DNA from 3 places in the Paenibacillus sp. Y660 genome. Region 2 is predicted to be linked to each of the others. Evidence: riboswitches for the same ligand, from Rfam matches in the RefSeq annotation. Region 2 holds a riboswitch; each other region holds the start of a gene.
The links. A riboswitch is a leader RNA that binds a small molecule or an ion and turns the genes downstream of it on or off. The one in region 2 is predicted to bind cobalamin.
Positions count from the first base shown of each region.

Region 1 (7,235 bases), on a different contig from region 2:
GTGATGCAGCATCGCAGCTTCATCAAGCCATTATAGCTGCTTCTTTGGGCTCATTGGCTGGTGTGGGCATTAACAACGAACTGAATGAAGAGGCTTGGATCCAAAATACAGTCAGGTAGTATGGAGGTAAGCTAAGCTAGCCGGAAAGCGCGAAGACGCCATCGTCTGCAGTAGCTCAATTTGGAATGGAACGCGAGCCAGCAGATGACGCTTGTTGTCGTTGAGGCCATGCTGAGCTGTTTTTGCTAGTGCGTACGGTGGAAGTCTGCATTCGGTTGGTGGACGAAGCTACATTGCAGAATTGCAGCAGAATCAGTCTTTAAAGTGGCAAATGGGGAGGAAATAGGCGATTCTATTGCATAAACTGCAGCGTAGCAAAGATGCTGCAACCAAATCGGAGATTACATTGCACATACTACACTGTAGCGTGCGAATTGCAGGTCATTCATGTGTGAAAAGTGAAAGTTAGCGTGCGAATAGCAGGTCATGCTGGTTATCCTTTTGCCATTCACCGATAAGCTGAAAAAGGAGTGTCCTTATTAAGAGGGCACTCCTTTTGTTGTATATAAAGCTACGGGGAGGGGACAATCGTAAGATGGAATAATTGTACATAAGGAGAAGCGGCCTATGGATTCTTTTTTGCAGGAAGTGAAGGAGAAGCTTGGCGGAAATGACGATTTCCTCATACAACCGGACGAAGTTTGCGGGGTGCCCGTCGTTATGATGGGTTTCACTTCGCTAATTAATTTGGTGAGTACAAAAATATCGCTTCGAAAAAATATGGACAACGCCGATCTTGCTCCCCAATCCGTTGCGGATATTATGTCATTGCTCGGCGAAATAAGAGAGATGGATGCCAGCGAAGCCTACGCCTTATTCGTCGGGGGCAAATTCATCATCTATTTCGAAAGTGAACAAAGATGCGTCATAGTAGAACCGTTCCCGATCGTACTGAATCGTTCAATCGAATCGCCTACGAATGAGAACGTGCTGCAAGGGCCGATTAGCTCGTTCATTGAGGATATCGATACAAACATCGGAATGGTCAGAAAACAGATGATGTCAAAGCATGTTCAGGTGAAATCTTATTTAGCAGGCAACGATCAGCAGAAGAAGATTTCGCTTATTTATGACAACCTGAATGCTGATCCTGAGCTGGTGAGCAAAGTAACGAGCCAAATTGAGAAGAACCTGCATAGAGAAATCAACAATTTGCAAAACATGGCGAAAACGATGGGTTTTTCCTCATGGTCCGCCATCCCTAAGTTCAATACGACCGAATTGCCGCAAGAGGCAGCAAGCGCATTGAAAAAAGGAAGAGTCGTGCTATTTATTGATCGGCTGCCGTTTGCGCTTGTGCTCCCAAATCTGCTATGGGATATGTTTTCTCTCGAGAACGATCGGAATTATCCGATTCCATTAACGATCGCAATCCGCCTATTGCGAGTGATCGGCGTATTGATAACGCTGCTTGCGCCAGGTATATATGTCGCTATCGTAGCGGTGAACCCTGAGGTGTTACGAATAGAGCTTGCACTTAATATTGCTCAGAGCCGCGAAGGCGTGCCCTATCCGGCAATCGTTGAAATTATTTTAATGCTGGTCGTATTGGAATTGATTATTGAGGCCAGTACAAGGCTTCCGAAGAGTATTGGTCCAACGATCACAATGGTAGGAGGCATTATTTTGGGACAGGCAGTCGTGACGGCTAGATTGGTAAGCAATCTGCTCATTATCGTGCTTGCGGCTACGACGATAGCGAATTCTACCGTTGTAGGCTTTCAAAATTCGCTTTCCATCCGACTGTTCAAATATGTCATCGTCATTTTGAGTGCCTTATATGGCGTTCTTGGATTACTAGGCGGGTTGGTATTACTAAGCGCGTATCTAGCCAGTCTTACTACGTTTGGCATTTCATATCTGAATATTAGTATGAAGAAGGGTGAATGGGAAAATGGATAAATCTTATCATGTCATATTAATGTACGTGTTGACTCAACTGGGATTTATGTTTTTTTTCTATCCCTTTGATATTATAGCAAGCACAACAGAGGGACATTGGTTTCCGATTACTTTTGGGATTGCCATTAATATGCTTCTCGTATGGGCTTATATGAAGGGTCTCAGCTACTTCCCAAAACAGGATATTATCAGTATTTACTTAGGCGTCGGCAAGTGGGCAGCCACCCTTTTTTTATTGCCGCTTGTCCTTTATTTGATCTTTGTTGATATCATCACTATACGCGCTTTTGCTAATATCATTATCCTCGTTTTTCTGGCGAATACGCCTATGTGGGCGATTGCTGGGCTCCTTATTGTCATCTCTACCTATATCACCTTAAATGGGGTGAATGCCATATTTCGAACGGGAATTGTGCTTGCCCTTTTATTTCTTCCTTTGATCCTATTCACAATTTTTATATCGTTTCAGAATGTGGATTATCATTACTTGTTTCCGTTATTTCATATCGATTTTTCATTTATTACGAAGCAGGCTTATCTTTACAGCTTTTCTGCATTTGCCGCAGGCTTTCTGTTTCTTGGTTTCGTGCAGCCGTATTTTTCCTTTAGCCGAAAAAAAGTAATGATTACCTTGGTGGCGCTCGTTCCTTTTATGTTTCTGTCTGTCTACCTGCCCCTTCTAACCTTCGGACAGTCTACCGCCTCTACCTTTAAATTTCCTTTCGTTATGCTTGTCAGTACCATCCATATCAATTGGTTGATGTTTGACAGAGTGACGATATTTTTGCTGCTGAGCCTAATTACATTCACGATGCTGACTATCTCCTTGCTGCTGTGGGAAGTCAGTTGTATTTTAAATCGAGCCATGCCGAAAGTGAAATTAAACTATTTTGTTATCGCAGTAGCTGCGGTCATTTATAGTTGCAGCATGCTGGTTTCTAATTGGGATACCCTTCAGGCGGTTAGGCTGTGGAATGTGATGTTCCGATTTTTTGTATTGTTCGCGATTCCTTTTTCCATTTTATTTATAGGGCTTCGTTCCAAAAGGATGTATAAAGATGAGAGTGTTTAAAACGCTAATCGCCATCAGCCTTATTCTCTCCCTAAGCGGATGCTGGGATAATCGAGATATCAACCACAGGGCATTGCCGATTGTAATGGGCGTAAAGAAAAAAAACGACGAATACTGCGTCTATTTACAAATTCCTGTACCAAACGGGAATACGACAAAAATTAAAATTGTATTCGAATCAGGGAAAACGATTAATCATGCCGTGGATAAAATCAGTGCGAATCTGGAGGAGCATGTAGATTTGCTTCACGTGAAGGTTATTCTGTTAGATAAGACATACGCCCAGGAGGGTATGGATGACATAATCGCTGATTTTATGAGAGAGCGTGACGTATCATCCAAGTCGCTTATCGCGATTTGCGATGAAGACATGGGGCATTTTTTTGCAAATGTGACGAAAAATATAGATCCTCAAGGGATGGCGCTCTATGACTTTTTCGAGAGAAATGCTGGGTGGAATCCACAAATTGCGCTGACTCGGGTGTGGGAGATATATAGAAGCATTCATTCCTACACGCGTGATGTAACGGTTCCGATCATTCGGTCGGGGACAAACACCGTCGTGCAGCATGTTGGCTCAGCGGTAATCAAAAATGGGAAAATGGTTGCGCAGATCAGCATGGATGAGACGTTGTTGTTCAACGCCTTCAATAGCGAAAGCACGCAGGGGACAATTGAAGTCAGCAATCATGCAAGCGTGCTAATCACCAGCAATTCGATAACGAACAAAAGCTTGATGAGCAACGATGTGCCGATTTTGAAAAGCAAAATTAAATTAAAGGTCGTTTTTTTGGAGACGAAAGGAAAGCCTACGAGTGAGATGATCAAGAATGAGCTTGAAGGCATGTTGGAAAAACGATTTGATCTGATGTTTGCCAAGATTCAAGCGAGCGGAGCGGATATTTTGGGGACAGGCCAATATTTCAGAAATAAAATACCAAGGGCAAAGCTGAAAAATTGGCGAACGCAATATTATCCCAAGCTTAAGCTGGAGCTTCAAGTCGATGCGACCATTGAAAGTACAGGGTTTCTAAATATGCTGTAATTCCGAATAATCGGAACGAACAGCGACAAAGGGCACGGCTTATAAAAAAACAAATAGAACCTTTGTCATATTCACAGGAATTTGATACAATTCACAAGTCAACACCTTACAATTTCATAGATTAGCTAGTATGGTGCTGCAATTTTATTGCAGCTTAATAGGGAAGTTCGGTCAAAGTCCGACGCGGTCCCGCCACTGTATCGCAGAGCTGACTATCATTAATCCACTGTTCGAATGGGACGGGAAGGAGATAGCTGAAGCTATGAAGCGAAGCCAGGAGACCTGCCATATAAGCGCTCTATATTTTCTCACGAGGATGGGAGGGAGATGTTATTCGTGCTGCGGCAATAGGGGAATCTCTGTGCCATGCTCCGAATGTAACAGCCCAAACATCTTTCCAGAAAGCGGAAAGATGTTTTTTTGTTGTCAAAAAAGGAACGAGAGGGAGAGAATACATTGCTATCTTTTAAAAACTTCATGAAAAAAAGCTTGCCCGCCATTATTAGTTTTCTATTAGTATTTACTTTATTTGCACCGCAGGCCAGTCATGCGGCAGATCATTCCGCGAATTCTTCATTAAATGGAATGATCGACAAAACGGTTAACCTTTATAAAAAACAAAGTCAGACTTTAGAATCATGGTGGCAAATCGTTGCGTTATGGGGTGCAGGACAAGACCTTGATGACGGCAGTTGGAAGCTTCCTAGCTGGAAGACTTTAGAGCCGAAAGGCGACGAGGCATTGGAGCCTAATGCTGGCGGAACCGAGCATATCCGATATATTTATTCCTTGCTCGCGATGGGAGAAGACCCTGCTCACGCATGGCAAACGGATCGTAATTTGTATGCGGAGCTGGCAGCACAGCAAAATTCAGGCACGGGTGCATTTGCAGGTACGCTAAACAAGCATATGTGGGCGATTCATGCGCTCGACACAGGTGCGAAGCTCGGCAGCAACGTAGGAACTTGGGATTCGGCAGCAAAGAAGAAGGCAGTAGACTATTTGCTTAGCAAGCAGCTGTCAGATGGCGGCTTTGCTTTCTTCGGCAGCACTTCTGAGCCAGATATGACGGGTATGGGGCTGCTTGCGCTTGGAAACTACCAGAGTGACAGCGCTGTTCAACAGGCTATCGTAAAAATAAAAGCCTATCTAAAAACGAAGCAGCTAAACCAAGAAAATATAATGTTCGGCGACAATTCGAACAGCATGTCCGCTGCCGTATCGGGATTGACTGCAATTAGCGAGGATGTATTGTCTGATACTTGGGCTGCCAACGGCAAAACCGTTCTTGATACATATTCCTTGCTTCAGCTTGAGGATGGATCATTTAAATGGAAAGCTAACGAAACGAATGGCGATCCTATGGCAACGGAACAAGGCCTTATTGCGCTAATCGATATTAAAAATCAGAAAGCCGTATGGCATCGCTTTGGCGATGAAATCAAACTGCCCGTTCAGGTCAACGTTCAGGTCAACGTACAGGTTGATGGCAAATCGGGAGATCTTTATACCAAGCAACCGGTAACCGTTACACAAATAAAAAATCCAACGGCGTTAGATGCTCTTAAGCATGCTCTGGATACTGCGAATCCTTCCATTGCATACGATATTGTAAACAGCAGCTACGGTCCTTATGTGAAAGGGATTGCAGGAGAAGAAGCCGGCTCCCTGGGCGGCTGGGATGGCTGGATGTATGAAGTAAACGGCGTCGAGGCAACTGTAGGAGCGAGTACCTATAAGCTCAAAGCGAATGATGAGGTTCGGTTCTATTATAGCCGTTACCCTGATATTTCGTCTCAAACAGTGTTTGACGACAGTTCATCAAATCCAAATGTAGATATAACACTCGTTGGGGATGAGTTCAGCAAAGGCGCTGTAGCAGCCGGCAACTGGTCAATCAATACCGAGAAATCAGGTCTATCAATCGGTTCGATTGTGAAAGAAAGCAATCAGAAGATTAAGCTCAATTTGACAGGGAAAGCTACGGACGAGCCTATCACGATCAAAGCATTAGCAGGAGCATTAATTGGTCAAGCGGAAAGTAATTCAATTTCCGTTGCTGTTCCCGTACCTGTGTATGTCACCGCTATGCTTCAAGTAGATGATCTAACCGGGTCTGTCTATGGTGAACATGCAGTAAGGGTTAAGAGCACCATTAAGCCTGCTACTGCATTAGATGCGCTAAAGCAAGGACTTGATCAAGCCAATCCGAAGATTAGCTACAAAATTGTAAATAGCAGCTTCGGGCCTTATGTGTCAACAATTGACGGGCTAGCAGCCGGCAGCCTTGGCGGCTGGGATGGCTGGATGTATGAAGTGAACGGGAAGTCGCCGCAAGTGGGCGCAGGCGCATATGAGCTTAAAGAAAATGATAAGGTTCGTTTCTATTACAGCACATACCCGGCAATCTCGACAGAATCAAAGATTGCAAGTGGTGCTTTGAATCCATCCATTGTCGTGAAGCTTGTTGGAGATAAGTTCACCAGTAAGGCAGCAACTAGCAGCAATTGGACGATTGACACAGGCCATACAGAGCTTGCGGTTAACTCACTTAATGGAGAAGGAAACCAAACAACGATTTCGTTTACAGGAACGGCAAAAGGCGGCACTATAGCGATTAAAGCGCTTGGAGCAGCGCTTGTCGGCGGCAACGATAGTGAATCAATCACGGTTGCTGTACCGCGCATTGTTAGTGAGACAACGGATCAAGCAATTGCCATCAATAAGAACGAAACAGAGGTAGTCGTTGGATCAGCGGGCGAGGGTCAAGTCACTAACAATGTAACCCTTAACTTTGAAACGACAGCATTGCCAAAAGTAACAGCAACACGCGGAAACACCGTGCTTGAGATTCCAGCCTCTACGGAAGTAACAACGTCGACTTGGGACAAAGCGCTTGAGCTTCCGAAAAATTTAAGCACAGCTGAATCCGGCTTGACTAACAAGCTGGATGCGGCTTTGTCAGCTGGCAATAAGAAAGTAGAGTCCATCGCCGTTCGGATCAAAGCTGGCGGTCCCGAAAAAATTCAATTTAACCAGCATGTTGCGATTACCATTAAAGGACAAGGCGACAAGGAAGCTGGCTTCATAGATCAAGCAGGCGTATTCACGCCTATCAAGAAATATTCGGATTCATCCGTCCATACGGATGAGGTG
Region 1 covers NZ_JBXBBJ010000027.1:48,651-55,885, reverse strand. Annotated here, with positions in the region: gene AC2TDN_RS22320 (NAD(P)/FAD-dependent oxidoreductase) at 1-119, shown strand, start outside; gene AC2TDN_RS22315 (spore germination protein) at 628-1,962, shown strand; gene AC2TDN_RS22310 (GerAB/ArcD/ProY family transporter) at 1,955-3,034, shown strand; gene AC2TDN_RS22305 (Ger(x)C family spore germination protein) at 3,021-4,079, shown strand; cobalamin riboswitch at 4,194-4,383, shown strand; gene AC2TDN_RS22300 (DUF4430 domain-containing protein) at 4,536-7,235, shown strand, end outside.
Region 1: another riboswitch for cobalamin. It lies ahead of AC2TDN_RS22300 (DUF4430 domain-containing protein); the one in region 2 lies ahead of AC2TDN_RS05235 (ABC transporter substrate-binding protein).

Region 2 (7,235 bases):
GTACCGCCGAGCTCTATGCCTAGCGCGCCTGCTACCGCAGATTCCGGAATGCCGCTGTTTGGGCTGGGATGCAGATGCGCGAATGATCGAATCGCGCGCGCAGCTTGCCTTGCCTTCATTCGAGGCAAAAAAAAGGCCGAAATCGTAAGCATTACGCCTGTTAACCGAGCGGGAACAAAATTAAGCACATCGTCAGTCCGAGCCGAGCACCAGCCAAAATCGGCATACTTCTCATTCCGATAGCCGACCATCGAATCCAGCGTATTTGCTGCGCGGTAAAGCATTGCCAGCGGAGCGCCGCCGATTAAGGCGAATAATAGCGGGGATACAAGCGCGTCTACCGTATTTTCCGCAACGGTCTCTACAGCAGCACGCGAAGCTTCCCGCTCGTCAAGCTTCCCGGTATCCCGTCCAACAATATATCCAACATACTTGCGCGCTTCATCCAGTCTGCCTTCCACTAATGGCCGATAAACGAGCATCGCCGCTTCCTTCAAGCCCTTAACAGCAAGTGTTGTCGAAATAAACCACGCGCTTGCCGCATAGCCAAGCCACGGATGCACAGCATCCGCTGCCCACACAAGCAGCCACATCGTTCCGCAGCTTATCATTAGCGTTGTAAAAGTGAGCACGACACCCAATAGCCTGACAGCAGCGGTTCGCCCTGGCAAGCGCTCAGGCGCTAGTAGACGCTCTAACAGCCGTATGAGCCGTCCAATCCATATGACAGGATGGGTCGGCCATTTCGGATCGCCAACGATCCAATCAATTACAATTGCCGCCGCTGCAAGCAGAAGCAGCTCCTTTATGGAGTATAGGATCATCATTGCTCCCACCTAAAAGCCTGCGATTTCAGCTCTATCGGAATACCGGCTGTCACGAGAAAGACGCGCTCACACAACGCTGCGACCCTCTGATTCAAGCGGCCAGCCTCGTCTCTAAATCGTCTGCCAAGCGGGTAAGCCGGGACGATGCCGTCCCCTACTTCATTAGTAACGATTAGAAGAGGGTGTGAATACCCCGCAATCGCTTTAAGCAGCTTCTCGATTTCGAGTTCAAGCCGATTTTCTTCCCATGCATGCTGCTCCACTTGCATCAGCCAGTTCGTCAGCCATAACGTTAAACAATCAAGCAGCACAACAGGCGGCTCTTGTCCATTGTGAAGCTCAGCGGTAAATTGCTCTTCCCATTGATTAAGCAGATCCGCTGCATTCCAGGCATCCTCAGCGGTCTTCCAGCTAAAGCCGGAGATGTCTCGGTCTGTTCGATGCTTCGTGATCCGCTCTCTCATCTCCTCATCATAGGGCTGGCAGGTTGCAAGATATAAGCCGCGTGCCGCAGACCGCATCGCATATTGCTCAGCGAAGCTGCTCTTGCCGCTCCGCGCGCCGCCGGTTACCAGTATTGCCATCAACCATCACCTAGCCTTTGGATACGCCTGCACTCTCGAAGGTTGCCATCTCCTGCATGAGAAGAAGCGCAGCGTCAATAAAATGAAAACATAATACAGCACCCGTACCTTCTCCAAGGCGCATCTCAAGCTGCATCATCGGCAGCAAGCCGATCGATTCAAGCAATCTTAAGTGGCCTTGCTCATGAGAGAGATGTGAGGCTATCATATATGGCATTGTCTGCTCGGCAATTCGTGATGCGACGAGCGCCGCAGCAGACGAAATATAGCCGTCGATTACGATCGGACAGCCGTTCGCCGCAGCTCCGATAATGACGCCAACGAGTCCAGCTATCTCCGCGCCGCCGACCTTGGCAAGCACATCAATTGGATCTGCATCAGCAGAATAAAGCTCATTAACGGCAATCGCGCGCTTTACGACCTCCACCTTGTTCAGCCAGCTCGAATCATTGATGCCGGTTCCTCGGCCAACGGATTCCTCGGGCGATAGCCCTGTCAGTACGGTTGTAAGCGCAGCGCTCGCCGTCGTATTGCCGATGCCCATCTCGCCCGTCGCAAACAATCGGCTGCCTTGCCGGTACTGCTCGTTCACAACATCAACGCCAACTATGATCGCTTGAATGGCTTCCTGACGAGTCATAGCCGCCTGCTTTGCCATATTGGCCGTGCCACGAACAACTTTGCGGCTTACGAGCCGTTCATGCTCCAAATCCGCATTCACGCCAATATCGACACAGACGACCTCCGCACCGGCTTGTCTCGCAAGCACATTTACAGCTGCTCCGCCGTTCAGGAAGTTTAGCACCATCTGCGGCGTAACCGCCTGTGGAAAAGCACTTACCCCTTCCTCGCAGACGCCGTGGTCGCCAGCCATCACAATGACTGATTTACGCGACAAGTCGGGCCATAAATGACCCGAGATGCCGGCTAGCTGGCTAGCGAGTGCTTCAAGCTTGCCAAGACTGCCAGGCGGCTTCGTCAATGAATCCGAGTGACGCAAAGCAAGCGCCGCAGCCTCATCGTTGAACGGTTTAATCTGTTTAATCGTTTCCATTAACGCTATGTACAAATTAGTTTCCATTGTTATAGCTCCTTCAAGCCAAGTCTGTCTGATTCGTTATTCCAATTTGGTTGAAGCATAATTTGCGGCACACCTGTAACGGGATGCGCGATGACAGCTGTTGTCGTTTCATAAACTCGTTCAATAAGTGAAGGCGTTAACACGGCATGCGGAATACCAGCCGCAGCAACCTTTCCTTGATGGAGCACGACGAGCTCATCGCAGTAAAGTGATGCCAAATTCAAATCATGAAGCACGGCGATCACCGTTAGCTCGCGCTCTTGCTGCCACGCTCTCACCGTATCCAGCAGCTGCACCTGAAAGCCAATATCCAAATAGGTTGTCGGCTCATCCAGCAAAATAATAGTCGGCTCCTGCGCCATCAGCTTAGCCAGCGCTACGCGCTGCCGTTCTCCGCCGCTAAGCTGATCCATTTTGCGATGCTCCAGCTCCTCAAGTCCCATCGCAGATAATGCTCTGTCAATGATCGGCTCGGAGTCCTGCTCTTCGCTGCCTAGCCAGTTCTGGAACGGATATCTTCCCATGCTGACGACCTCACGTACGGAGAATCCAACAGGCGGCAAGCCGCTTTGCTGAAGCACCGCCAGCTTCTTAGCCAGCTGCTTGCGCGGATATGAAGCGATATTTCGACCTGCGAGCAGCACTTCTCCTTGCTTTGGCTGATCGATACCCGACAACAACTGCAGAAGAGTTGATTTGCCGACGCCATTGGGACCAATAATACCGTACATGCGCCCTTTTTGAAAGGAGCAAGAAAGACCGTTCAGCACGGTCCTTCCCTGCACCGTTTGTACGATTTGATGAGCCTCTATCATATTGTCCCTCCTTGCTTCAGCTTCCGTCTATGCAGCAAATAAGCGAAGAAAGGCGCACCGATAAGCGCGGTAACGACACCAAGCGGAATTTCTTTGGGTGTCAATGCCATTCGCGCCAGCGTATCTGCCCACAGGACGAATATGCCGCCGCCGATTGCAGACAAAGGCGTGATCAAGCGATAGTCGGGGCCTACGAGCAGACGGATTAGATGCGGCACTACAAGCCCTACGAAGCCAATAACGCCAGATACGGAAACCGCTGCTGCGGTGAGCAGCGTCGAGCTGATTAAGACGATAAGCTTTGTCCGCTCGACACGAATGCCTAGATGCGCTGCATGCCGCTCGCCAAGCACAAATAAATTGAGCGGCTGGCCGTAAGCGAGGAGCAGCGGCATTCCAATAAGCAGAAACGGAATCATCATATAGACATTTTCCCAGCTTCGCATAGCAAGCGAGCCCATCAACCAGAACAAGATCTGATTGACAACACCCTCCGACATGGAAACCATGAATGAAACGAATGCGCCAAGAAAGGATTGGATAATGACTCCTGAGAGAATAAGCGTTTCAATATGCATGACGCCCTTGTTGCGCGAGAGCCAAAAAACGCCAAGCAGCGTAACGATTCCTGTACTGAAGGCAACGAGCGGTATCGTCCATATGCCAAGCACGGTCTGCAGTCCAAACAAGATCATAAATGCTGCTCCGACCGAGCTTCCAGAAGCGACGCCTAACGTATAAGGATCGGCCAGCGGATTGCGCAGCACGCCTTGGAAGCCGGTGCCCGCAAGCGCAAGGCATGCCCCAACGAGCACGGCGAGCAAAACGCGCGAGAGCCGGACTTGTGTCACGACAGCTATTTGTCCGGGTGAATACGAAGTAGGCTTATCCGCAAACCACGGCAGTTGATGAAGAAGTATCCCCCACACGTCACGCAAGGATATGCCAGCCGATCCAATTGATAGACTAACAACGATAGAAACAGCAAGAAGGAGCATAGCTGCTCCTCCATACCAAACTAATTTATAGGTCATTTGATTATTTTACGAGATCCGGGTGAATGACTTTAGCAAGCTCAAGCAACCCATCGGCAAGACGTGGTCCAACGCGCACGAGCGGATCCTCCGTCACCGCATGCATGTGCTTATTTTTCACCGCATCGATGACATCCCAGCCTGGACGGCTTTCGATACCAGCAACGATTGGATTCGGGTCCTCCTTCAAAGCAGGATATACAATAAATGCAGGATTTTGTTTTACAACTTCCTCAGCGCTAACCTCGTACCAGCCAGGCGATGCGGCTGCAATATTGATGCCGCCTGCAAGCGTCAGGAGCTCGTCGAGGAAAGTGCCTGAACCAACTGTCCAGCCTGGTGAAAACTCGAGGTATACTTTCTTCTTCTCCGCGTCCTTCACTGCATCGGTAACCTGCTGCTTAACTTCACGCATATGGTCAGCAACGGCAGCCGCTTCCGTATGTTTATTCATAATATGACCTAAATTTTCGATTTTGGCAATAACGGCATCATAGGTAAGCGGATCTGTCGCGAACACCGGAATGTTCAATTCGCGGAGCTTCGTGATCGCTTCCGTATTCATCGACGGTGAAGCCAGCACAAGATCAGGGTCAAGCGCTGCTACTGCTTCAATGTTAGTCGTCATATCGCCTACTTTCGGCTTGGATGCAGCTTCCTCCGGATAGTTGCTATATTCATCAACCCCTACGACTTGCTCCCCAGAGCCAATGGCATAAATAGCTTCCGTCTCACTCGGTACAAGCGTAACGACCTTGGTCGGCGCTTGCTCGAACGTCATCTCCGTACCTGTATCATCCTTTATCGTTAGCGGATAACCAGATGATTCTTCCGATGGCGCCGGCTCATTCGCAGCAGCTTGCTCCGTATTAGCCGGTGTATTGCTAGCCTTGTTTTCAGTGTCATTGCTTGCTCCGCATGCTGCTGTGAATACGAGCATCATCGTTAACAGCAAGCCAAACAGAAGCTTCATCATATTGCGGTTCTTTCCGTTCATCTTGTTCTCCACCCCTAATTTTTTAATTCGTATAAAATAAAAAAAAGCATTTCCGGCAATTGTGCCAGAAATGCTCTTATACGCGCTCTAGTAAATAAACGAAGCGGCAGGCTTTCCAAAGCACGATCCCTAAGTCCACGTAGGTAAAAGTGTTATGTACAAACAGGCAGATTTTCTGACTTGGTCGTGACAGCGAGCGCTGGCTAGCTCCTGCTGCATTCCCTTACAGTGGCGGGTCCGTGCCGGATTCTCACCGGTCTTCCCTATTAAGCTTCAAGCAAGCGACTTCCAACAATCGATTGACCCATTGTCAGAAACTCTCCCATTAGCACCTATTTTTACGTATGAAATTATCAGATGTTAATATACACCGTCTCTCGGATTTTGTCCAACATTACTCGCTAAGCCAATCGGATCAACTCCCTCCGTTCTGCTCCTGACATTTCCCGCATAGGTAACGTAATATGCCTCTTTCATTATTAAAGCCGACAACGAATCTGTTTTATGCAAAAGGAGGTCCCTAGCCGACATGCAGCAACAGCATAAATCACAATCGCCGCTTTATAAATTCGTTTTCCTGCTCTTTGCCATTGTTCTTCTAGCTGGTATAACGCTAACTTGGCTCCGCCAGCGCGACAAAGCGCCTCCTCCTATTTCGGAGCATGCTTTCGAGAGCGGCCATGCCATTTGGTCGATCGCGCCTTATCCGGCCAAAGTGCTTCGCAGCAACAGCCTTCAAATCGAACTTGCCGATGACTCTGGTGCGGCCTTGCAGGGAGCCAGCTTATCCGTAAAGCTGGAAATGCTGGATATGGTTTGCGGGGATTATGCATTTAAAATGACCGAAGCTTCACCGGGCAAATATGAAGGTGAAGGCGTGCCGCTCATGGCTGGCACATGGAAGGCGACATTAAAGGTTGAGACAGAAACTCAAACCTATACCATCGTCAGATTGCTGAAGGCTGTTCATTAGACTGCTTACCATAGCCACGGGTTTATCGATGGAATCACGCCGTTGACAGCCAGCCCTCGCAAAATCGAAATGACGCCTACGGCAATCGCCGTCACCACACTCGCTTTGCGCATGAAGCGCCGCCATTTTTTGCTTGCAAAGGATGCAATGGACGCTGCAGCAGCTAGGGCAGGAAAGGTAGAGAGGCCAAACAAGGCCATCACAGCCGCTCCCTCGAGCCCCGAGCCGGTGGAGGCCGCTGTCATTTGCATCGCATATGTCAAGCCGCAGGGCAAGAAACCGAACGCGATACCAGTAGCAAGCAAATGCCCGGTTTCTTGATTCGCTGAGCGCTGTGCACCTCCTGCCAATCGCTTGTGGAGGAAGGTTGATAGTCGGTTCATGAAAGGCAGCTGAAACCTGCGCCATAGCCATAGCAGCAAGAAGCAGCCGCCGATAATGGACGCAAGCCCCTGTACGCCGGCAAGCTTGCCTGCCACATCAACAAAGGAGCCAACCGTTCCCATGACGGCACCTAACAGCGTATAGGACAAAATTCGTCCCGCATTATAGAGCAGCATCGATTTCTGTGTTGAAGCGGTAGAATTAAGCGACACGGCGGATACGATGCCTCCGCACATCCCGATGCAATGCGGAGCGCTGAACAATCCCGTCAAAATAATAAAGCCAACCTGCTGCCAAGTTATCGTCATTTGCTTGATCCAGCCTTGCGCCGAAGCTGACCGGAGAGCCGAAGCGCGTTAGCGACTACCGACACCGAGCTGAGCGCCATTGCCGTCCCTGCCATCCATGGCTCAAGCAGGCCAATTGCAGCAAAAGGAATAATGATCACATTATAAAGAAAGGCGAAGGTTAAGTTCTGTCTAACATTTCGAATTGTTAAGCGGCTGATTCTGATCGCCTCAGGGATAGCTTGCAGCCTTG
Region 2 covers NZ_JBXBBJ010000003.1:64,736-71,970, forward strand. Annotated here, with positions in the region: gene cbiB (adenosylcobinamide-phosphate synthase CbiB) at 1-824, opposite strand, end outside; gene cobU (bifunctional adenosylcobinamide kinase/adenosylcobinamide-phosphate guanylyltransferase) at 824-1,411, opposite strand; gene cobT (nicotinate-nucleotide--dimethylbenzimidazole phosphoribosyltransferase) at 1,422-2,492, opposite strand; gene AC2TDN_RS05225 (heme ABC transporter ATP-binding protein) at 2,495-3,307, opposite strand; gene AC2TDN_RS05230 (FecCD family ABC transporter permease) at 3,304-4,305, opposite strand; gene AC2TDN_RS05235 (ABC transporter substrate-binding protein) at 4,346-5,338, opposite strand; cobalamin riboswitch at 5,487-5,640, opposite strand; gene AC2TDN_RS05240 (FixH family protein) at 5,868-6,311, shown strand; gene AC2TDN_RS05245 (sulfite exporter TauE/SafE family protein) at 6,317-7,003, opposite strand; gene AC2TDN_RS05250 (heavy metal translocating P-type ATPase) at 7,000-7,235, opposite strand, start outside.

Region 3 (7,235 bases), on a different contig from region 2:
CTCGTCTGCGGTGGCGATTCCACTCCGGATTAGAAGCCGCCCGATAGGCGTGCTGTTTATCAGCAGCCAGCTCAGCAAGCAGTTCGATGATTACTTGGAGGATTTCATGTACTCGCTTGGCGATCATTTTACGCTAAGCGTAGAAAATCTACGCGTATACGAGCAGCGGCGGGAGCTGGCTCGCATGGAGGAGAGGAACCGGATGGCAAGAGACTTGCATGATTCGGTCATCCAGAAGGTATTCTCGCTATCCTTCCTTGCTAAAGGCGCCGAGACGGTGCTTGCAGGCAAGGAACCGATTGTGGAGCGATCCCTTCAAGAAATCAGGCAGCTGTCTCAGGAAGCCTTGAAGGAGATGCGGACACTCATATGGCAGCTTCGGCCTGCGGGGCTGGAGCATGGGCTGATCACTGCGCTTAAGCAATACGGGAAAAGCATGGATTTGACCGTATATGAGCAGGTAGAGGGGGTACGGGAGCTGCCGCGAGCGATCGAGGAAGCCTTCTGGCGAATCGGGCAAGAGGCTTTAAATAATGTGAAGAAGCATGCGGATACGAATGCTGTATATGTTCGTTTGGTGAAATCGGAGCATGTTGCAAGCATGGAAATTATGGATAAAGGGCGAGGCTTCTCACCTGAGAAGCGGAGAGGTAGGCTGTCGATGGGAATGCTCTCCATGCGGGAGCGTGCGGAAACGCTAGGCGGCGAATTATCGATCAAGAGCGGCAAGGGGCAGCCAACGGTCATTCAGGCTACGATACCGGTTGCGAAAGAAATGGAAATGTGGGACGAGGAATGAGGTGCGGCTGTGAAAATAAAAATTTTGCTGGTAGATGATCATCTTATCGTATTAAAGGGTATTTCGTTCTTTCTGAGCATGCAGCCTGATTTCGAGCTGGTTGGCGAAGCGCATAACGGACAGGAAGCGGTTAAGAAAGCAGCCGAATTGCTGCCTGATATCGTATTGATGGATTTGAATATGCCCATTATGGACGGCATTGAAGCAAGCAATCTCATTGCCCAAAACAATCCTGCAATTAAAGTGCTGGTGCTGTCAAGCTTCTCGGACCGCAGCCATATTGTTCCAGCGCTGCAATCCGGGGCAATTGGTTATATGCTGAAGGATGTGGAGCCGGATCAGCTTGCAGAAGCAATTCGAAGCGCCTATAAAGGCAATGTTCAGCTGCATCCGGACATTTCAGCCGCGCTGCTTGCACAGATGGCTCCTCAGGCAGAGGAGGTTAAGAAGCATCCTAGCCGCGGGTTAGCCGAAATATTGACGCCAAGGGAGCTTGAGGTGCTGCAACTGCTGACAAAAGGAATGAGCAACAAAGATATCGCACACGCTCTGACGGTTGCCGAGAAAACCGTTAAGACGCATGTGAGCAGCATTTTGAGCAAATTGAATTTGACGGATCGCACGCAAGCTGCGTTGTATGCGGTACAATTGATGAATGGCAGCGATTAACGCAAGAGTTGTACGACTATAGTCTTAAGACTAGTCCTCCGCCTTAGGCGGTTTTTTTTTGACTATTTTTCGGTCTAATTGCCGATGCTGCCGACATCAAAACTTAATACAATAAAGGTACTTACAAAAAGTAAATACAATTCAACCTTGGAGGGAAAAAATTATGAGTACTGTACTATTTATTAAAGCAAACGATCGTGGAATCGAGCAGGCAACAAGCGTTAAGCTATACCAAGCATTTCTGGACAGCTACACAGCCAGCCACCCAGAAGACACAATTGTTGAGCTTGATTTGTTCAAAGAAGAATTGCCTTACATGAACGCTGATATGATCAACGGAAACTTTAAAGCAGCGCGCGGCTACGATCTGACTGCAGAAGAGCAAGCAGCCGTACAAGTATCCGATAAATATATCAACCAATTTCTTGCAGCAGACAAAGTCGTATTCGCATTCCCGCTTTGGAACTTTACCGTTCCTGCAGTACTGCACACTTACATTGACTACCTTTCTCAAGCTGGCAAAACATTTTCTTACACAGCTGAAGGTCCAGTCGGCCTGATTACTGATAAAAAAGTCGCATTGCTTAACGCTCGCGGCGGCATTTACTCTGAGGGTCCAGCGGCATCAGTTGAAATGTCCTACAACTTCATTCGTACTGTAATGGGCTTCTTCGGTGTCCAAAACGTAGAAAGCATCATTATCGAAGGCCACAACCAGCTTCCTGATCAAGCAGAAACGATTGTTTCTACTGGTCTTGAGCAAGCTAAGAAAGTAGCTGTAGGCTTCTAATAAAAAGATACAACCATAAGCAGCAGATCTATCGTCAAAGCTGCTAATAAACTCCACAAATCATGCGCAACGAGCCTTTAGAATCGTTTCTAAGGCTCGTTTTGCGTTTTTCGTGCTGGAAGGAAGCCGTAATCTTTTTCGATCACCTCTTCTTAGTCGAACATCCTTAAATCATTTTTAGACACTTTCACCCCCCATTCGGTAAAAAATAGAAAATTAACGGTAGAAAATCCTGCTAACTTCCATTTTCACCTAGATTTTATTGGAATAGCGGGATTTTCCAATTAATTGTACAGCCATGATATTTTGGACGGCTGGACGGGTCGGAAGATGGGTTGGACATTAACAAATGAGAGTGTATCCAACAAAAAAAGGTTGACTTAGCAGCGTTGCTAATGGTTTTATTATATAGACCGATCGCTATAATCGAGGGGTGAATGAATACGGAAAAACCAAATACCCGCCAAAATATTTTGGATACAGCATCAAGGCTTTTTTTCACAAAAGGGTATCATGCTACAGGATTAAGCCAAATTATTAACGAGAGCAAATGTCCAAAAGGCTCCTTGTATTATTATTTTCCAAAAGGCAAGGAAGAGCTGGCGCTGGAATGCATCGCGTGCACCAAGGCGTTTGTTATCGAGCGGTGGAAAACCAAATTTGCAGCATTTGAGGACCCGTCCGATGCGGTGCAGGCATTCGTTCACGATATGGGGGAGGATGCCGAAAAATATGATTTTCAAGGCTTCATGCCATTTAGCTTCTGGATGGCTGTGGAAACCTCTGCCATTAGCGATAAGCTGAGATCTGCGGGGCAGGATGTGTTTGCCTCCTGGGAGGCCGTCATCTCAGGCAGGTTGATTTTCACAGGCATGGATGAGGCAAGAGCAGAGGAAGTAAGTGTCGTCTTAGTCTCGTTGCTGGAAGGTGCGCTGATCCTCGCTTTGACGAAGCGAGATAAGCAGCCGTTAATTTCTGCGGCGAAGTGTGTGCCCTATTTGATTAATCAATGCCCATCTCTATGAGAGGTCATCAATAAAAGAGAGATTGAATGTAGGAGAGTGGAGAGCTTGCAAGCAACAATGGCAGCAACGCATCAAAAAACGGAACAGAAATATAAAGTTATCCCCATCATGATTTCATTATTATTAAGCGGCTTTGTTGGTATGTTCAGTGAAACGGCTTTAAACGTAGCACTAAGCGATTTGATACGCATATTCAACATAACGGCGCCAACTGTACAATGGCTGACAACCGGATACCTGCTTACGCTTGGGATCTTGGTCCCCGTCTCGGGACTCTTGCTTCAATGGTTTACGACTAGACAGCTATTTATAGCGGCGCTAAGCTTTTCCATACTCGGCACGCTTGTAGCGGCGCTTGCCCCAAGCTTTGAAGTCTTAATGACAGCGCGTGTCATTCAAGCCGTAGGCACCGCTTTGCTGCTGCCGCTTATGTTTAATACGATACTTATTATTTTCCCTGCTGAAAAAAGGGGAGCGGCGATGGGTGTTATCGGGCTCGTCATTATGGTCGCGCCTGCCGTAGGCCCAACGATTGCAGGTCTTCTCATTGAAAATTTGAGCTGGCATTGGATTTTCTGGTTATCGCTGCCGGTCTTAATTATTGCTTTATTGTTCGGAATTATGTATATGCAGAACGTATCCACGATTACGAAGCCTAAAATTGATGTCATGTCCCTCGTGTTCTCAACGCTTGGCTTTGGCGGCATCGTGTTTGCCTTCAGCAGCGCGGGCGAAGGAGAAGGCGGCTGGAGCAGCACAAAAGTGATCGCTTCGATGATCGTCGGCCTTTTGGCGCTTGTCATATTCGCTATTCGTCAATTGAAAATGAAGCATCCGATGATGGATTTGCGGGCATTTAAGCATCCGATGTTCGTTGTAGGTACGCTAATGGTGTTTATTTGTATGATGGTTATTTTATCATCGATGCTCGTATTGCCCATGTATTTGATCAGCGGACTCGGTCTTAGCGCATTAACGGCAGGACTTATCATGCTGCCAGGCGGACTTTTGAACGGGATTATGTCACCGATTATGGGCAGCTTGTTCGATAAATTCGGACCAAAATGGCTCGTTATTCCGGGGCTTGTTATCGTTGCCGCTGTGCTATGGTTTTTCTCTGGCATTACGACGGCATCCACAATTGCACTCATCATTGTGCTGCATTCCTGCTTGATGATCGGAATCTCCATGGTATGGATGCCTGCTCAGACTAATGGTCTTAATCAGCTCCCGCCTGAGCTTTACCCGGATGGAACTGCGATTATGAACACCCTCCAGCAGGTTGCTGGCGCAATCGGCACAGCCGTTGCCGTGAGCATCATGACTGCCGGTGTGAACAGCTTTATGAAGGGCGTGGATGATCCAACCGATCCCGCCAATGCGCCGCTCGCGATGACAGCGGGCATCTCGGATGCGTTTATATTCGCTATGATCGTAGCTATTGTCGGCTTGATCGTCGCTTTCTTCATTAAACGGGTTCATGTAGGCAAGAGCAAGCAGCATTAATCGATAGGCACGAACCAAGAAGATTCGACCGTCACATGCGATCGAATCTTCTTGCTCGTTAACAGGCAATCTGTTATAGACAAACCCCTGCAATCCCGATATGATTGATTAAACAATCGAATAATGATAAAGAAAAGGTGCAGACAAGTCGTTTTTTTGTTTGCTTAATAGGGAAGTCCGGTGCAACGCCGGCGCGGTCCCGCCACTGTAAGTGAAGAGCGATTCTCTAAACAAGCCACTGTCCGATCAAAGGATGGGAAGGCAGAGAAGCGTGATGACGCACGAGCCAGGAGACCTGCCTTTTCTTATTTTGTTTCCTATTCTTCGGGGGTAAGAATGAGGAGGCGTGATCGAAACGCAGCACATATCGTATCCTATTTATATGCTGAACTGATCTTTAATTTGACATGCAGATCCCTTTCAAAGAGGGATCTTTTTTTTGTTTTAACAGCGTTGTTTGATTAGTTAGGTTGAAAGGGAGCAGAGAGAAGACGATGGTTATGAATAGTAAAAGATGGTTTTCCGGCTGCATCATACTCGTACTGATTATTGGTTTGTTAGCTGGCTGCGCCGCACCGGGGCAAGATGTGAATGTACAGGCGAATCAGACGCAGGAAGTCGGTGAATCGCAAGGCGATCAAGCAACGAATGCCGGCAGCAAGGAACAGCCTTCAGCGACAAGCGAGGCAGTGAAATCCGATGCGGCTGCCCCGGCAGCTGAGCCAAAGTCGACTTCGACACACAGCACAGAAAATAAGCAGCCTGCGGACGCCGCAGGAGATAAGCCGGCAACAGCTGCGTCAAAGCCTGACGCTAACCAGGTCAAAGCTCCCGCAGCGAAGGAGCAGATTACTTCTCCTTCAGCGATTCCAAGTGCAACGGCGAAGCCGGTTAAGACGGATGAGCCTGCGCCTGCCGTAACGCCGCAGCCGACGAATATCGTGACCATTTCGATTATAGCGGATGAAGAGACGGGCACTGTGCTTGAACCGACCGCCGTTGAGCTCAAGAAGGACGATACGGTGCTTGAGGTTTTGAAGAGAATTACCCGAAAAAATAAAATTCAGATGGAGTACAAAGGTTTAAAAGCAGCGGCGTATATCGAAGGGATCGATAACGTATACGAATTCGACCACGGCGCGAAGAGCGGCTGGATGTACAAAGTAAATGGCGAGTTTCCTAACAAAAGCGCAGGTGCCTATGCGCTCAAGGAAGGCGATGTTATCGAGTGGCTGTACACGATTGATCTCGGCAAGGATCTAGGAGCTGAATATGAATGAATACCGCCTTCGATTCCGTACATCCGATCACTAGCTTCAGCTACTACGCAGGTGCGATCGCTTTTAGCATGCTGCTCTTCCACCCTTTATTTCTAGTGACCTCGCTTGCTGTGGTTACGCTGGTTATTATTATTCACGGCGAAGGGAAGCGGCTGCTTAAGCTGCTTCCTTATTATGTGCTGATGGGCGGCTCCGTCGCTGTTCTCAATCCGCTTTTTTCGCATCGCGGGAGGCATATTTTATTTTATTTCATGGATCAGCCAATTACGCTAGAAGCGATTTTGTATGGAGTGACAATGATGCTTTCCTTATTAGGGATTTTACTGGCATTCGTATCGTTTCAGCATATCGTCACGACAGACAAATGGATGTATTTGTTTTCCCGCGTGCTTCCGCGAACCTCTCTGCTCACGTCAATGTCGATTCGTTTCGTGCCGCTTTTTTTGCGAAGGCTGGAGCAGATTACAACCGTACAGCGGACAAAGGGCGTATCGATCATGGAGGGCAGCCTGCGGAAGCGCAGCAAGGACGGCATGCTGCTCGTTCGCGTGTTATTGACCTGGTCGCTTGAGGAAGCGCTGCAGACGGCGGATTCCATGAAAGCGCGCGGTTATGGCGCGGCTAAGCGGAGCTCGTACGTCATATACCGCATGGATCGAAGAGACGGATATACGCTCTTATTTTTAACTGCGATGGGACTTGCATGCCTATGGGGCTGGGCACAGGGCTTTGGCGTGTTGACCATTTATCCGCGGCTCGAAACGATGCAATTTCACCGAGGGGAAGGTTTTGCATATGGGTGCTACTGTGCTTTCCTGCTAACCCCGGTCGTACTCGAAGGAATGGAGAGAAGGTCATGGAAGTCATTCAAGTCAATCAATTGACGTTCCGCTATCCCGAAGCAAAGGGGGCGGCGCTGGACGAAGTATCGTTTAATGTGAAGCAGGGCGAATTCGTCGTTTTATGCGGCGCTTCGGGCTGTGGGAAAACGACGCTGCTTCGGCATTTGAAAAAAGAGACACTTCCGGTAGGCAAACGCTCTGGCTCCGTTATGTATAATGGTGTTTTGCTGGATGAGCTCCCTGCGATAGAGGCGGCAGAGCATATCGGCATGGTCTTCCAAAATCCCGAGAATCAGATCGTGATGGACCAGGTGTGGCATGAGC
Region 3 covers NZ_JBXBBJ010000014.1:104,194-111,428, forward strand. Annotated here, with positions in the region: gene AC2TDN_RS16745 (sensor histidine kinase) at 1-799, shown strand, start outside; gene AC2TDN_RS16750 (response regulator) at 809-1,468, shown strand; gene AC2TDN_RS16755 (FMN-dependent NADH-azoreductase) at 1,632-2,258, shown strand; gene AC2TDN_RS16760 (TetR/AcrR family transcriptional regulator) at 2,696-3,283, shown strand; gene AC2TDN_RS16765 (DHA2 family efflux MFS transporter permease subunit) at 3,341-4,789, shown strand; cobalamin riboswitch at 4,908-5,106, shown strand; gene AC2TDN_RS16770 (DUF4430 domain-containing protein) at 5,290-6,069, shown strand; gene AC2TDN_RS16775 (energy-coupling factor transporter transmembrane component T) at 6,066-6,953, shown strand; gene AC2TDN_RS16780 (ABC transporter ATP-binding protein) at 6,926-7,235, shown strand, end outside.
Region 3: another riboswitch for cobalamin. It lies ahead of AC2TDN_RS16770 (DUF4430 domain-containing protein); the one in region 2 lies ahead of AC2TDN_RS05235 (ABC transporter substrate-binding protein).